DNA from 2 places in the Faecalibacterium faecis genome. Region 1 is predicted to be linked to the other one. Evidence: riboswitches for the same ligand, from Rfam matches in the RefSeq annotation. Region 1 holds a riboswitch; the other holds the start of a gene.

Evidence for each region. A riboswitch is a leader RNA that binds a small molecule or an ion and turns the genes downstream of it on or off. The one in region 1 is predicted to bind FMN.
Region 2: another riboswitch for FMN. It lies ahead of WMO17_RS02395 (ECF transporter S component); the one in region 1 lies ahead of ribD (bifunctional diaminohydroxyphosphoribosylaminopyrimidine deaminase/5-amino-6-(5-phosphoribosylamino)uracil reductase RibD).

What each region holds. Positions count from the first base shown of each region.
Region 1 covers NZ_JBBMEP010000005.1:110,300-113,707, forward strand. Annotated here, with positions in the region: gene WMO17_RS03900 (riboflavin synthase) at 9-650, opposite strand; gene ribD (bifunctional diaminohydroxyphosphoribosylaminopyrimidine deaminase/5-amino-6-(5-phosphoribosylamino)uracil reductase RibD) at 614-1,738, opposite strand; FMN riboswitch at 1,890-2,004, opposite strand; gene WMO17_RS03910 (resolvase) at 2,324-2,827, shown strand; gene WMO17_RS03915 (hypothetical protein) at 2,972-3,408, shown strand, end outside.
Region 2 covers NZ_JBBMEP010000003.1:74,133-77,540, reverse strand. Annotated here, with positions in the region: gene WMO17_RS02400 (mechanosensitive ion channel family protein) at 1-753, opposite strand, end outside; FMN riboswitch at 922-1,041, shown strand; gene WMO17_RS02395 (ECF transporter S component) at 1,192-1,791, shown strand; gene WMO17_RS02390 (MATE family efflux transporter) at 1,918-3,336, opposite strand.

The DNA.
Region 1 (3,408 bases):
AACTCTCCTTAAAAGCCGCAGCGCAGCAGCATTTCTTTTGTGAGCGTGTTTTGCTTCGGTGTTTCTGATGGAAGCAGCCTCTCGATATATTTTCCAACAACATCGGTTTCCAAATTGACAAAATCCCCTTTGTGCCGTTGGTTCAGGTTCGTCTGACGGACGGTGTGCGGTATCGTGGACACGGAAAAGCCCGTAGGTTCCACCGCAGCCACGGTCAGGCTGATACCGTCTATTGCGATAGAGCCTTTTTCAACGACATAGCGAAGGATCGCAGAATCTGCATGAATGGTGTACCAGATAGCCGTATCGTCTTTTCGGATATTAGCAATGCGTCCGACGCCATCCACATGGCCTGCTACGATGTGTCCGCCAAAACGTCCGTTGGCCGGCATGGCACGTTCCAGATTGACAGCACTTCCAACGGTGAGCTGTGCAAGTGCAGAGCGGTTCAAGGTCTCGTGCATGACATCCGCAGCAAAGCTATCCGGGAAGAGCTGCCTGACGGTCAGACAGATGCCGTTGACGGCGATGCTGTCACCGATCCTGGTTCCTTCCAGAACCGCTTTTGCACGAACAGTCAGTACGGCAGAATGCTGTCCCCGATTGATGGATTTTATTGTTCCGACTTCTTCCACGATTCCGGTAAACACGGGTACTCCACCTCACTTTCGATCAGGAAATCTTTGCCAAGCTGTTCCAATCGGCTGTTCTTCAGGCGGAATGCAGCATCCGGAAGCGGGACACCTGCACCCTCAATGGGTGCTTTGGCATCCCTTCCTCCGAACAGCTTCGGGGCAATGTAAGCCTGTACCTGCTGCACGATACCGCTTTCCAGTGCAGACCAGTTCAAGGTTCCGCCGCCTTCCAGCAGAATGCTGTCGATCTGCTCCTGCCCCAGCTGTTCCATCAGTTGCAGAAGATTCACATGACCGCAATGCGCTTCCAGACAAAGGACCCGGCACCCGGCCTGTTGATATGCCGCCTGCTTCTCCGGGTCGCCGCAGCAGGTCGCAAGAATGGTCGGAACCTGTTTGGCGGTCATGACCACCTGTGATTGCAGCGGTGTCCGCAAATGTGTATCACAGATGATCCGGACGGGATCACGGCCACCCTCTATCCGGCAGGTCAGCAGCGGGTCATCTGCTAGGATGGTTCCGACTCCCACCATAATGCCGCGGAATCGGTGTCGCTGCCGTTGAACATGATTCCGGGCAATTTCCCCGGTGATCCATTTGGAAGCGCCTGTGTATGTGGCGATTTTTCCGTCCATCGTCATGGCGTATTTCATGGAAACGAAGGGGCGTTTTGTGGTGATATAGTGGAAGAACACCTTGTTCAGCGCATCGCATTCCTCTTGCAGAACATTTTCGGTCACATCTATGCCGTGTGCGCGCAGGATTGCAATTCCTTTTCCAGCCACCAGCGGATTCGGGTCAGCAGAACCCACGACCACCCGGTGAATGCCCGCGTCCAGAATCGCATCCACGCAGGGCGGCTGCTTTCCGTAATGGCAGCACGGCTCCAATGTCACATACAGGGTCGCTCCCTGCGGATCTTCGGTGCAGGATGCCAGCGCATTGCGCTCCGCATGAGCCTGACCGTATCTCTGGTGCCAGCCCTGTCCGATGGTCCTGCCCTCTTTTACGACCACGGCACCCACCATCGGGTTGGGAGATGTCCATCCGCAACCCTTTTTTGCAAGCTGCAAAGCCAGACGCATATACTCTTTGTCGTTCATCGTGTCGCCTCCAAAAGAAAAAGCCCTGAACAAAAACGTTCAGGGCAAGCCGAAAAGACACAAGGAACCCTTATGCAAAAAAGAAAGCTCCAGAATGCAAACGCATCCCAGAGCAGCCTCCACAAGCGCCGAACCGTGCGGGCTCTGCGCTTGGTATCTTCTTTCATCCAGACTGTACTGTCGGCTTCGGAGTTTCACCGAATCATGCCTTACGGCTCGTGGGCTGTACCACCGGTAGGGAATCGCACCCTGCCCTGAAGATTTCTGATTCAATTACAGCGGCATTATAGCACGGCTCCTTTCGGATTGCAAGGGCATTCTGCAAACCGGGACGAAACCGGGATGAAGCGAATCGCTACAACAATAAAATCACATCGTCCGTAGGACAATGTGAACGGAGAATCCAAAGGGGCGCGGGTCGCCAGTGGCAACCTCAAAATGCGTTGCATTTTGAAGCGCTTGACCGAGCCGACAGGCGAGAGCAGCGCCCTTTGGCACACGACTTTGCCTGCAAAGTCTATTCCGAACAAGACGGTACGAATGGGAGGTGCTGGAAATGGCAGCAGAAAAGACCAAGGTCTACACATGAAGGTAGATACCACTGCCATTGAGCAGGAGATCGCCGCCTATGAGAAGCAGCTACGGCAGCACTACTCCACAAAATCCCGGCTTATGGAGGAGATCGACAGCCTTGACCCGGACGACCGGCACTTTATCGCCCGAAAATCCGACCTTGACGACCGCCTTTATAAGATGTACGATAAAATCGAAGAGGTGGAAAATGGACTGATGGATGCCCGGGCAAAGAAGCAGGCCATTGAAGCCGACAAAATCACAGGCGACAACATCTATAAGATCCTGATTTGCTTTGACAAGCTTTATGCCACCATGACCGAGGCGGAACGCCGCAGACTGGTGGAGATTTTGATCGACGAGGTGCAGATCTACCCGGAACGCCAGCCTAATGGACAGTGGCTGAAGTCCGTCCGGTTCAAGCTGCCCATCATCGACCATGACCTTGAATTGAGTTTGGACAATCAGGATCGTGTCGAGGTCGTGTGTTCGATGGTTAGATTCAAAAAGCATTGATCTAATGTGAAGTAGGGTGAACCGTTTTATGGATTCTGTTACACAGCGTATAAAAATGATCCAGCAATATGAAGGAAAATAAGAAGACCTGTGCGGTCTGGTGAAAAATAACAACACAAATAGTACAGAGAAAAGGAGCATCCCATGAACGCAAATATCAATTATGATGAGATCCCGGATACCAGTGCCGTGCAGGAGGATCTGCTTGCGGCGCTGAGCAGCCAGCATGTGACCGTGCACACGAATGAGGAGCCGGACTTCGACTACATGGAAAACGGGGATGTGGCTTTTGTGGTCAAGAACCCGCACAATGATGAGAATTTGCTCATTGAACTGGGCGGCGAGTTCTCGGTGTTCTTCGGCCTGTGGCATGGGCAGTACAAGGCCGTGGAGTACGACTACGACCGCATGAAGAAGGACATTGCAGCCATTCTGGCGGGCAATGCCGGTGCGCTGAGCCTGTATGCCGACGGCAGGTGGCAGGGCAGTGCCCTCTGCCCGGAGAAGGTGTCTGCTGATGCCGACATGGAAAAGCTGCTGGAACGCTGCTGGCAAAAGCAGGAGCCGAAGGAAAAACTGCT
Region 2 (3,408 bases), on a different contig from region 1:
CTGCACGGTGGAAGAGCAGATCTTACTGTTCGTCACCACATTGATGGTTTTATCCAGCGAGCGGATGCGGGTGGAACGGAAGTTGATGTCGATCACTTCGCCTTCCACATCGCCCACAGTGATCCAGTCGCCCACCGAGAAGGGCTTGTCCAGCAGAATCACGATGCCGGAAAACAGGTTGCTGGCGCTTTCCTGTGCGGCCAGCGAGATGGTCAGACCAACCAGACCGGCACCGGCGACAATGCTGCCGATGGGAAAGCCCACTTCTTGTGCCAACGCTGCCACGCACAGCACGATCACCAGCACCTTGTAAGCGGTGTCCAGCAAAGAGCAGAGTGTTTTGTTGGAGCGGATCTCCGGGCTGCAGGAAGCCAGCAGCAGGTCGGCCAGATCCGATGCCGCATACAGGCCCTCGCAGACCAGCAGGGTCATGACAAGGCGGAAGCAGACCAACAGCAGCTTGGCAATGCCGGGAATGGCCCAGGGCAGGGAAGCTGCCGCCAGATATACGCCAACCGCAGTGCACATGCGCTGGATGGGTACCGCAAAGCTGCGCAGCAGGATGGGAGTGCCGTTAAAGTGCCACTTGCGGGCCAGCAGTGCCGGAATGCCCTTTTTGCTCAGCCAGCGGCGTACCAGCCATGCGGCAAGCAGAATGAGCAGCGCGCACCCTGCGCGCGCAGCCAGTGCAAACCAGCCCTCCAGCAGCACAGAGCCAAACTCAAACGAAAGATCACGAATAGAAAAGATCATGATAACCTCCTGAATTTTATACGACCCATCTATGATACCATACCGCACCCACCCGGGCAAGAGCTTACAGAGAAGGGAGCTTGAAAGAATTACTTTGACATTTTTTGCACAAATTTTAAGATGCCCTCTTGACAAGCTGGGCCTGCCACGCTATACTTTGTGCCAGAAAGTTCGTTTCAGGGCGGGGTGAGATTCCCCACTGGCGGTAAAGTCCGCGACCACCCGCAAGGGTGCTGACCCGGTGCAACTCCGGGACCAACGGTATAGTCCGGATGCAAGAAACGGCAGGCAAATCGTTGTCTACGCGCCCTGTTGCAGTGTTTTTGTTGCAGCAGGGCGCTTTTCTATTTGTCCTTCCCGTTCCAAAAAACAAGATACGAAAAGAGCTTTCGGAACAATTTTTGTAAGGGGCATCTTACCCCGGGAAGGATCATTACCATGAAAAAAAGCACGACTCACAATCTTACTGTTGCCGCCATGCTCAGTGCGGTGGCCTTTATCCTGATGTTCATTGAGTTTCCCATTCCGATGCTCATCCCGTCCTTCGTCAAGATGGACTTTTCTGACCTGCCGGCTCTGCTGGGTGCCTTTGCTCTCGGCCCGGTGTACGGTGTGGTCATCAGCTTTATGAAGAACCTGCTGCACATCGTTATCAAGGGCACTTCCACTGCATGCGTGGGCGAGCTGTGCAACTTCATGCTGGGTGCGGTTTTCTCCGCTGTGGCAGGCGTTATCTATAAGCACCACAAGAGCCGCAAGACCGCCATCATTGGTGCTATTGCAGGCGCTGCAGCCATGGCTGTGTTCAGCGTACCGTCCAACTACTTCATCACCTATCCGGCCTATGTGCAGTTCTACCACATGCCGCTGGAAGCCATCCTCGGCATGTATCAGGCTATCCTGCCTTCTGCAGACAGCCTCATCAAGTGCCTTGTCATCTTCAATATGCCCTTCACGCTGGTCAAAGGCCTGCTGGATGCAGTGCTGTGCATGCTGATCTACAAGCCGCTGTCTCCCATCCTGCACGGCAGAAAGTAACTTGTTCTCCATCTTTTCTTCTTCTCAAATCATATAACCACAGCAAAACTCCCCGGTCAGGTCCCGCAGTGCGGTTCCCGGCCGGGGAGCTGTTATTTAGAGGAAAATATATCCGCCAGCGGTCGATCAGGCTAATGCCCCTTTGTCCAGCCATCTGCCGCGTACCAGCCGCACAAGGAACAGCACACCGCGCATGGTCAGCTCAAAGCTCATGGCCATCCATACGCCCACCAGCCCAAAATGCGGAGCCAGCAGGGAAGCCAGCGTGAGCCGGATGCCCCACATGCTGACAAGGTTCAGCACAAAGCATCCCGTGCTGTCTCCGGCACCCTGCATGGCACCGCTGGCAACGATACTGGCACCGAACATCGGTTCGGCCAGTGCTTCAATGCGCAGCACCTGTGCGCCCAGCGCAATAACTGCCGCATCTGCGGTGAAAATACCCATCAGGTTTGGCGCAAAAATGTACATGCCAACACCGGTCAGCGCCATGATGCCTATGCCCATGCCGGTGCACAGCCAGGCAAAGTTTTTTGCCATATCCCGACGGTTTGCGCCCACGGCCTGCCCCACCAGTGCAAGGGATGCATCCTGAATGCCATAGCCTGCCATGTAGCACAGGCTTTCGGCGCTCACACCCAGACTGTTGGCAGCAATGGCGGTGGTGCCAAGGCCGGATACGATGCGGATGAGCAGCACCTGCGCCGAGGAAAGAACTGCACGCTCTGCGGCCAGCGGTGCGCCTACCTTCCACAGGTTCTGCAGGCAGGCTTTGGTAATGTGCCAGGAGCCGGGCTTGCGGATGCACAGCGGGCCGTCCCGTAGCAGCAGGATGGCAAGGGTCAGCACACCGCTGATAGCGGTAGCAAGGGCGGTGCCCAGTGCTGCGCCCGGTACCCCCCAGCCAAGGCCCCAGACGGTCATTGTGCGGCCAAACACCACCATCTCACGGGTGGGATTGATAAGGCAGAAGTTAAAGATCACATCCAGCACGCAGGTCAGCACGCTGATAAGGCCCGGTGTCAGGGCATCGCCGGAGGAACGCAGCATGGAAGAGTAGGTTCCCATGATCATCAAAAAGGGCAGGGAAGCCGACCAGATGGCAAAGTAGGCCGAAGCATCCGCCTGCAGGGAAGGGTCGGCACCCAGCCATCCGGGCAGAAAGCGGCTGATGCCAATGCCGAAGGCCGCAGCTGCAAGGCCCACCACAAGGTTGAAGATCATAGATTGGCGCAATACACCGCGTGCATCGTCCTGCCGGTCTGCACCCAGATACTGTGCCACCTGAATGGCAAAGGACATATATAGACCGGCCAGCATTCCATGCATGAGCCACGTGCTGGAACTGACGATGCCAATGGATGCCGTAGCAGATGCACCGATATGCCCCACCATGGCTGCGTCGATGTACTCCACCGCAGTTACCACGATCTGCTGGAGGATGGATGGGATGCTCAGTGTGAGCACCACCTGCATGGTGTGCCGCAGCGGCACCTGTTCGCCCCGGCGCATCTGCGCCGAAAGCTGCTCAAGAGAGATGGACATGAGTTCTCCTTTTATAGAAACAATAACTTTTTCGACAGACTGATATACTATTATAAGTGCGGTGCTGCAGAA